3 regions of the Terriglobus sp. TAA 43 genome follow, and region 3 is predicted to be linked to each of the others. Evidence: predicted binding sites of a transcription regulator. Region 3 holds the regulator's gene; each other region holds the start of a gene.
What was found. Region 3 encodes LexA, which represses DNA repair genes until DNA is damaged. Its sites were predicted from a motif close to CANTTCGCTTTTTATTCGC; they were not measured.
Positions count from the first base shown of each region.

Region 1: a site for LexA is predicted at 1,438-1,456, ahead of M504_RS06110 (ATPase domain-containing protein). Genes of this name have one in related genera too.
Region 2: a site for LexA is predicted at 2,195-2,213, ahead of M504_RS01675 (putative DNA modification/repair radical SAM protein). Genes of this name have one in related genera too.

Region 1 covers NZ_JUGR01000001.1:1,460,315-1,463,593, reverse strand. The annotation lists partial or broken gene M504_RS22470 (DNA polymerase Y family protein) at 1-400, opposite strand, end outside; gene M504_RS06110 (ATPase domain-containing protein) at 403-1,434, opposite strand; gene M504_RS06105 (hypothetical protein) at 1,860-2,246, shown strand; gene M504_RS06100 (YidH family protein) at 2,286-2,657, opposite strand; gene M504_RS06095 (DUF1622 domain-containing protein) at 2,731-3,108, opposite strand; gene M504_RS06090 (ATP-binding protein) at 3,233-3,279, opposite strand, start outside.
Region 2 covers NZ_JUGR01000001.1:420,375-423,653, forward strand. The annotation lists gene M504_RS01670 (UdgX family uracil-DNA binding protein) at 1-901, opposite strand, end outside; gene M504_RS01675 (putative DNA modification/repair radical SAM protein) at 898-2,178, opposite strand; gene M504_RS01680 (Tex family protein) at 2,329-3,279, opposite strand, start outside.
Region 3 covers NZ_JUGR01000001.1:797,673-800,951, reverse strand. The annotation lists gene M504_RS03370 (DHA2 family efflux MFS transporter permease subunit) at 1-985, shown strand, start outside; gene M504_RS03365 (HAD hydrolase-like protein) at 982-1,695, opposite strand; gene lexA (transcriptional repressor LexA) at 1,688-2,293, opposite strand; gene M504_RS03355 (response regulator transcription factor) at 2,522-3,265, shown strand; gene M504_RS03350 (histidine kinase) at 3,262-3,279, shown strand, end outside.

The DNA.
Region 1 (3,279 bases), 660 kb from region 3:
GCCGTTGTCGACGCTGCTTGCCAAGCATGAGTGGTGGCCCGAAGAGACTTTCCGTTCCCGATGCATCCAGAACACAGATGAAAATGCCGTCGACACTGCGGTCTTCCATACGCGGCGAGAAACTTCCTGCACACTCTAGGAGAATCGTTCGCACAGCATCTTCAGTGCGTAGGGACCGATCCAGGACTGTGACGCCTTCGAAAGTGTCTATCTCAACTCTTGTCATCCCACATTGAAGACCTAGAAGTCTGGCGCGCGTATTGAATCCGCATATGGCTTGTTGCGGTGCTTCTCCTTCGACGATCACACACGGTCTCTCATGCAATTCCGGTCGAAGGCGAAGCAACGCTTGCGCAGGAAACTCCCGCGCGTAGACGCACACATAGAGTTCAGGAGGCATCTTCATTTCTTCCCCACCCAACTCGTGCGTTGTTGCCAGCCAGCTTCTGTCGCTCGTTGCGGAGGTTTACGCATGGGAATGACATTCGAAGGGGTCTGCGCGAATCGCTGACGCAATACCTCCACACGCGTATTGAGTCCTGTGAATACCGTTCCCTCTTCACGGAGGTCATCCATCGGATGCAAACGCAACTGCAACTCAGAACTGCTTTTCGCACAGGGATATTGCGAGAGGAGAAGAATGCTGGACTGCGTTTGTTCCGCTGCCAGGCGGTAGCGATGCCACGTCGATAGTTCGATCTTTACGGCGTACTCCGGTGCAACGCCACCAAGGTCCAGCACAATCGCACTAAAACCTCCCGTCTGAATCAGGAGATCAGTCGCTCGCATTGCCTGTTCGATCGCATCGTAGGTACGGGCACGGCGGCGTATTGGCTTTGTGGTTGTTGCGGGTGTCAGGCTTGATTCGAATGTCCGCGGAATAGGCCGAGGCTTCGCGATCGGCTCAGCACATCGGGCAGCTACGACTTCGTCACTCAGGAATCGATCCACAGCAGCAGAAAGTCTCTTCGCTTCAGAGCGTGGATGCGTTCCATGCCCACCGCCATGCAATCCCTTTGTCACAACCTTCGGAGCAAAGCAGGCCGCAGTCAAGGAGAATTGTTTCGTCTCCTTAACAGCTATGCGTTCCCGTGCACCACACCGCACCCAGAGCAGGCGCTTGAGATCGACACCTACCGAAGCTGCAGAAGCGGGATGGAGAGTGTCAGATACATCGATCCATGCGCAAACCTTTCCAGTAGCCGTGATTGATGCGAGGAACGAAAGAGCGACCGATGTCCTCCCCGTGCATTCTTCGCCCACGAGTTCCGTCACGGCGCCAACTGGGAAACCTCCACCAATAAGATCATCCAGCGCAGCAATTCCGACGGGGCTGGTTGGCCGGATGATCTTCGGCGGAGGTGTCAGTGCAGAGGGGATTCTGGAAGCTAAAGCGGCTTCGATTTGCACCCGGATTGTGTTGGGGGAGGGCATGGCGTCTTCGCCATATATTCGCCTATCGATGCCGGTCGCCGTCAAGTCACAGATGCACCCACAAATGTGCAAAGAGAGCCTAACTCTTTAAAAGAGAAGGCCTAAAATTTTCGGTGATGTGGAGATCTCCACCGCGATACTTTCAGCTCGCCCTGGGTTCAGCTGAAGGTGATACATGGGGTATCAGGGAGACGGAGAGCGTTTGATCGCAAAGTGTTTGGCTACACGGGACGGCCTCCTTCTCACTCTTCGACATGAGTACGGACCATGTCGTTACTCTCAAATATCACTGTCGGCCTATTATGCTCATGCTTATGGGAAGACAGTGATTGCTGCGATCTATCGCTGTAATCGCGATTCGAACTACGGCTACTTCGAGCTGAACTACAAGTTCCAAAAGCATCTTTAGGAGAGTGTTGCATCGTATGAAATTGAGAATCAAAGATAATTCCATACGTTTCCGCCTGCTAAGGAGCGAAGTCCAAGCGTTGGCGGAGGAGGGAAGAATCGAATCGCACACGCTATTAAGTATCAGTAATCCTGCTGGTCGATTGTCCTACTCGATAGAACACGGCTCTCATTACAGAGTGATCATGGCGGAACAAGATGGCCTTTCTATTCGTGTCACTGCGCCCACAGAGGATATTGTTGGGTGGGCAAAGGACAATAGCGCCGTCGGCTTGTATGCCGAACAAGTCGTTTACGGGGGCGAGATGTTGCAGATCACAATTGAAAAGGATTTCGCCTGCATCGATCGTAGTGATGCGGATAATGTCGATACATTTGACAATCCGAACGCCAAGCACTGTTAAATGTGTGGAATTTCTAAGTTGGCATCTTGATAGGCAGTATCATTCGCGGTGCAAAATCGATATCAGTGCGATTGCCCCCAGCAATGCGATCAAGATAGAAAGTACCAAAGCAATCGAAAAATGTGTTCTGCTTTCCTGACCCTTGAGAGACGTGATTTCACGTACGTGCTGAATTGTTGCAAGAGTCAGGGCGATAAGGCCAAAACTAATCATCAGTATGGCGAAATCTCTTGAGCTCAAGAGAGCGTGAGGATTTGGCGGACGTTCTTCAAAAAACTTGTAGATTGTAAATCCGAAGCTGATCATTGACGTCGCGGTCCTTATCCACGCCATCAGTGTTCGTTCATATGCTAGCCATGTGCGGTCTGAAGCCAACTGATTGCTGTTGAGCATTGGCACCGAACTATCCATTACGTCCTCCTGCTTTCTAAGAAACACGTATCTCGGTTCGTGGCACATATAGAGAAAATGATGGTGCCAAAAATTAGATAGAGGAGGTTTTGTCCAGCGTGCCTTCCTGTGGGCGAAAGTCTTCTCTGGAAGTATTAACCTTTTCGATATCTTCATCGAGAAAATAGCTGAGGAACGTTCGAATAGCGGCGATTGCGGCCAGCTGACCAATGTCGGACCATGTCGGGGCAATTGCGGTGCGGATTACATCGGCTGCAAGTTCGAATTCCAGTCCCAACAATAGCCACGTCGCGAAGTGCATCCATATTTGCATCTTTTCGCGTGTCGCCGCGCGAAAGCGCCATATGGACATCACGAATGCTTGAGCCGCTCCGAGGGTAATCAAAAACGCTGCTGCACCCTCCACGATTGTCGCCGCGATACCCCAGAAGCTTTTGAGAATTTCTTCCATTGCTTTGATCCCTGGATGTTCACCACTCTGTTGGCAGGATTCTCAGGTACTCGCCATTCGGAATCAATTGGACCTTGGTCGTAGAACGGGTCTAAACCGTTTGAGTTATGCCAGATCGATAACTCTATGGAGCCAACGGTAAATCAACCTGGAATGTTGCGCCGCCCGCCG
Region 2 (3,279 bases), 380 kb from region 3:
GGTCACAACCTTTGCAGGCGGGCAACGCCTCACGAATGACAGACAAGGTATGCTTCGCGGGAACAAACGGAGCCGCACTCGGCTTACCGGCCTGCTCCGAAACCATGCCTTCCACGCGTTTCGCTGCAGTCGCCATTAACTGTGGGAGTAACTCGATCTCTGGCAGGTTGCCCCAATATCGCACTGGCATATGTCCGCGCATGGCCGCTGGATTCAACCTGGCGGGATTGAAGATGCTCGCATAATAGCTCTTCCATAGCTCTTCCAATTCATCACCGGATGGAGCCTGTTCACGCGGCACGGGTGGTCCATATTGCAGGTGTTTTGTCGTTGGCTCCCAGGACGCCGATCCATCTGGCGTAAGGATGGACCAACGCATCACGGCAAAACGTTCTGCAAAGAACGGAGCTGCCAGCTTTAGGATGTGGTGCTGCGGCTCAAACCAGGCAATGAAGCGTTCTTCACCGTCTTTATCCTCCACAAGCCGAAAGCGAACAAAGGCGTGCATCTTGTGTTCATCGTGCCGTACCTGTTGCTCCAGCCGCAATAAGGCGTTCACATCCCCATCGACTTGTACCTTCATCAACTCGCGCTCTGATTGCAGTCGCCACAGAAGCTTGTAGAGCAGGTTCCATCGTTGTGGCTCGCGATGATAGGCCGCGATGGTCGCTTTTTCCAGAAAACTCTTCGGGACATGTGGCTTCGCATCGGGTACATCCCGTGTCAGTTCTATCGAGCCAGCTTCCGCTTCTGAAAACAACTTTGGTGTCACTGCATTCGTTACGTCGTAGAAATCAATTTCTTCAGGCAGGATGCCCTTGTTGAGAGCGGCACGAGCCAAGTCTCTCCAGTCCGCAAAGTCAAGAGTGACAGGTACACGCATCACACCCACGGCGTTCATAGTGAACCCCACATGGCGGATCGTGCCGCATCCTCAAATAGCGTCATCTGCCGCATGGGCGATGAAGCTTGGCTCTGCGAAAGTGTCTTCTTGTCGATGGCCTCCGACGAAGCGCTCCGCGAAGGCAAATGATCTGCAGCAACTAAGAACTGCGCTGCGTCTTTCCAGCAAACATGCAGCTTGCGAAGGTCATCGCTTGTGAGTCGGTGGTAACGACGTATCGAGAGGATCCTCTCCACATTGCGATATCCCAGTCCTGGAACCCGCAGCAGCAACTCGCGCGGTGCCGTATTCACATCAACTGGAAAGAACTCCGGGTGTCGTCTTGCCCATCCCAGTTTTGGATCGGTTTCCAGATCAAGGTCTGGATCAGTTTCTGTCGTAATCTCCTCGGCAGCAAATCCATAGTGCCGCATCAACCAATCGGCTTGATACAGCCTGTGCTCGTGCAGCATGGGTGAAGCCTTCAACGGCAACCGTGTGTCTGCTCCTGGATAGGGCGAAAATCCCGTGTAATAAACGCGACGTAGCTTGTAGTTCGCGTACAGTCCGCTCGCACGTTCAATGATCTCGCGATCGGTCGCAGGCGTTGCTCCGATCACCATTTGCGTACTTTGCCCGGCAGGTGCAAAAGCCGGAGCATGCACGAAATGCCTGCGATCGCTGTCGGCTTCCTGCTTCCGCACATGGATTTGCGTCATTGTCTGTTCAATGACGTCAGCCTTTTTCTCCGGGGCTAATTGCACGAGATCCCTCTGTGTGGGCAATTCGATATTCGCCGATAAACGATCCGCGTACAGCCCCACCTCATCAATCAGCCTCTGCGCGCACCCCGGAATAGCCTTGATGTGGATGTATCCACCAAAGTGATGGACCGTTCGCAGTGTCTTTGCCACCGCCAACAGTTGCTCCATTGTGTAATCGGGCGACTGGATGATCCCGCTTGAAAGAAACAGCCCTTCTATGTAGTTCCTTTTGTAGAAATCGAGCGTCAACTGAACGATCTCGTCTGGCATGAATCTCGCACGTCGAATGTCGCTGCTCACGCGATTGACGCAATACAAGCAGTCATATGTGCAGTAATTCGTAAGCAACAGCTTCAGCAGCGAAATGCATCGGCCGTCCGGCGTATAGCTATGGCAGATACCCGTCCCGTCGCTGTGTCCTACTCCTTTGCCGTTTCCGCTGCGCTTAGCGCCAGAGGATGCACATGACGCGTCGTACTTCGCCGCATCGGCAAGAATCTGCAGCTTCTGTTGCACCGTCATCGCACGCATACCTGAGAATATGATAGCGAATAAAGAGCGAAAGTTGCCCCCCCCGAACTTCTCGCTGTTCACTTGCTCGAACGAAGTGTCGATTCTGTATCGCGCATCAAAAAAGTGCCCTCACGATTCATCGTGAGGGCACTTTGGAATTGGAATCTTCTATCGTCCGGCAGGAGCGTTATTCCGCCACTTTGAATTGAGAGCCGCCAGCTTATCCGCCATTGAAGTTGGCTCCGGTTGTCGTTGCTGCTGCGGACGTTCGCCACCGCCACGCTGTGGCCCCGTGCCACCCGGTGCAGGTTCCAGTGCTTTGATGGAGAGCGAGATGCGCTTCGTCTTGGCGTCGGCGCTCAGGACCTTTGCCTTGACTAGTTGTCCGGCCTTCAGGGCTTCGCTCGGGTCTTTGATGTACTTGTGAGAAATCTCGGAGATGTGAACCAGGCCATCCTGATGCACGCCGATGTCTACGAACGCGCCAAACTTCGTCACGTTGGTGACCACGCCCTCCATCACCATGCCCGGTTCCACGTCCTGAATCTCACGCACGGCTTCATTGAAGGTGGGAGCGACGAACGTATCGCGAGGATCGCGCCCGGGCTTCTTCAATTCTTCAAGAATATCGTTCAGCGTGTAAGTGCCTGCGCCGAATGCGTCTGTCTTCACGCCAGTGAGCAGTTGCGGCTTGAGGATAAGGTCGTCGATCGAAGTGTTCAGAGATGACGCAATCTGTTCCACAAGTGCATACGATTCCGGATGAACTGCGGTCGAGTCCAGCGGTTGTTCTCCATCGCGAATGCGTAGAAACCCTGCGGCCTGTTCAAACGTCTTCGGACCGATGCCGGATACCTCATGCAACTGCTTGCGTGATTGGAAGCGCCCGTTGGTATCGCGGAATTGCACGATGTTCAGCGCAATGCGTTCACTGATGCCGGCAACATAACGCAGAAGCGTCCAGGATGCCGTGTTCAGATCAACGCCAACGCGGTTTACGCAGCTTTCAATCACGGCTTCCAACGACTGGTTCAACTGACGCTGATCCACGTCGTGCTGATACTGGCCGACGCCAATGGACTTCGGATCGACCTTCACGAGCTCAGAAAGCGGGTCCTG
Region 3 (3,279 bases):
TATCCTTGGGCCACCGTTGGGTGGGTGGATTCTGTCGTTTACGACGTGGCCGTGGATGTTTCTGCTGAACGTGCCGATTGGCGTGGTGCTGTTTGCGCTGGCGTTGAAGCTGGTCCCGAAGGATCGTGAGACGGTTCGTGAGAGTTTCGATCTTCCGGGATTTCTGCTTGCTGGATCGGCTTCGTTCTGCCTGATGTATCTGCTGGAATCGCTGGAAGTGCAACATGCTCCCGGGATGAAGGCTGCGGTGTTGCTGGTGTTGACTGTCGCGTTGTCAGTGGCATTGGTGTGGTGGCTGCGTCGAGCGGAAAAGCCTTTGTTTTCGCTGGAGGTGTTTCGTATTGAGACATTCCGCGTATCGAATGGTGCTGGCTCGTTGTTCCGGATGGCAGTATTTTCTGTGCCGTTCCTGTTGCCGTTGTTGTTTCAGGAGGCATTCGGGCTGAATCCCCTGGAATCGGGATCGCTGACGATGGCGGTGTTTGCAGGGAATCTTGCGATGAAGCCGCTGACGGGGCCGCTGCTTCGTCGCTATGGCTTTCGCACCGTTCTGCTGTGGAATGGGACGTTGACCGCGTTAGCGCTGGTGGCTTGCGGATGGCTTCATGCAACCACGCCAAAGGTGATCACTCTGCTTGTTCTGTTTGCGGGTGGACTTGGGCGATCGATGGAACTGACGGCGCTTACGACGATGGGATTCGCGGACCTGCCGGAGAAGTTGAAGAACAGCGGCACCACGCTGGCTACGACGATTAACCAGATGACGACGAGTCTTGGTGTGGCTGTTTCTGCGCTGGCTTTGCACGGCAGCGCACTGGTGCGTGGTGGTGCAAGTGCGTTTGATTTTCGGGTTGCGTTTTGCGTGATGGCTGGCTTGGCTGCGTTGAGTTTGCCATCGTATTGGACGATGCATCCTGCTGCCGGTGCGGCGGTGAGTGGAAACCTGATCCGGCAGGAACGAGAAGCTACTCCTGCCGAGGGTTAGCGCAGAAGTGTTTGTAGAGCATTGAGCCATTTGGTTGGGCTATCCACCATCGCATCCGGGCCCGCTTCGCGTAGTTTTTCCGGTGCTAATCCGTAGCTGCACCCCAGGCAGAAGGCGCCAGCGTTGCGTGCGGTGGCGACGTCGACGTGGGAGTCGCCTACGAGGACGGTTCGTTGCGAGGATACCGGGCGGCCCAGCATGCGCGATGCTTCTTCCATCAATGAGTGCATGCCTTCGGGATCGGGCTTCTTGGTGGGGAAACTGTCGCCGCCATAGTTGGCGAAGAAGAACTCAGACAGCCCAAGGCCAGAACAGATGACGTGCGATGGGCGGTATGGCTTGTTGGTGAGGATTGCCATCGGCAGGGATGGTGCAGTTGCGCGGATCTTGCGGAGTTCACTGATCACGCCGGGATAGACGTAGGTGAAGTCGAGATCGTGCGCGCGATAGTAGTCCAGGAAGAAGGGAATCGCTTGCGCGAACGCTATTTCGTCCATGCCGCCTGTGGCTTCTAAAGCACGGCGCACGAGCATTGCAGCGCCATCACCGATGAACTCTGCAATGCGATGGGGCGGGAGCTTCTCGCGGCCCAGAAAGGCGAGTGTTGCATTGACCGACGCAGCGAGGTCTTGTTCCGAATCGATCAGCGTTCCGTCCAGATCGAAGACGAGAAGATCGCAGCGTAATTCGCTGCTGGCGTTCTCAGGCATACTTGCGCAACATGCCGAGGACCTTGCCCTGAATTGCGACGCGGTCGGCTGGGGCGAAGATGGGGGCCATCTCATTGTTGGAAGGCTGCAAGCGGATCAGGTTGCCTTCCTTGTAATAGCGCTTCAGCGTTGCGTCTGAACCGTCGACCAGCGCCACAACGATTTCACCTTCACGGGCGGTGCTGGTGCGTTCCACCAATACATAGTCGCCGTTGACGATGTGTTCGTCGCGCATGCTGTCGCCGCGGACTTCGAGGGCGAAGACTTCGCGGTTGCCGATGATCTCCGAGAGGGAGATAGATTCGGCTGTTTCGATGGCTTCCACGGGGCGGCCAGCAGCGATGCGGCCCAGGAGAGGCAGACGTTCATTCCCTTTACGGGAATTCCTTGGTGAAAGGACGTCGATGGAGCGGCTGCGGTTATGGGCGCGTTGCAACAGGCCCTTATTGTGCAGGTTTGTGATGTGTTTATGCACTGTTGCGAGCGAATTCAGACCGAGCCCAGCCGCAATTTCTTCGTAGGAAGGGGAGTATCCCTTGCGCTGGGTAAAGCCTGAGAGGAAGTCCAGAACCTCTTTTTGTCGCCGCGTGATCGCCATGGCTGAAATTGTAGCGAATAAAAGGCGAACTGCAAGGTAAAAATATTTTGTACCAAGAAAGCCAATGGGGTAGCGCGGTCGTTCCCGATGTGGTACGACTCGCCGACGCAGTGCCAAGCGAATTATTGTTTTGCTCTTATGTTCGCGTCATCTTGGAGTGGAGACAGATGCCGGATCGGAAAGCGCACCTGCCCGCACATGGACAAACGGAACGCAGGAGGAACAGAGATGAGAGTGATGGTGGCAGAAGATGATGCGGCACTTTCTTTGTTTTTGAAGAAGGCGCTCGAACTGGAAGGACACACCGTTCGCGCCGTTGCAGATGGCGCAAGTACGGTGGAAGGTATTCAGGAGGACGTGCCCGATCTGCTGGTACTGGATCTGGGACTTCCGCAGATGGATGGAATGGATGTGCTGCGCGCACTGCAAGACCGGGTTGCGTCAATGTCGATCCTGGTGCTGACGGGCCGGTCGCAGTTATCTAACAAGATTGAATGCTTGGAGTTGGGAGCGGACGACTATCTGTTGAAACCGTTCTCAATGCATGAACTGCTTGCACGTTGCAAGGCAATTGGTCGGCGGCGGATGGGATCTGCGGCGGGCATTCTGCAATGTGCAGGGGTGCGGATGGATCGCATTCAACGTACTGTTTCGTATCAGGACGAAGTTTTGGAATTTACCTCGAAGGAATTCCTGTTGCTGGAGTACCTGTTGCTGCAGAAGGGACGGGCGGTGTCACGTCGTGAATTGCTGGAGAACGTGTGGCAGATGTCGCCAGATGCAGGAACCAACGTGGTGGATGTGTATGTGAACTATCTCCGTCGCAAGCTAGGCGCAGTGGGAGCATCAGGCTTGGTGCAGACAATGCGTGGCGAGGGATATGGCATTGCCGCGAAACATAATATTGGTACGCCGCGATTTGGTGCGATGTCTGCCACCACGGGTTATCGAGCAGCGCTGGAGGTTGCGTGAACCAGATGAGGTCG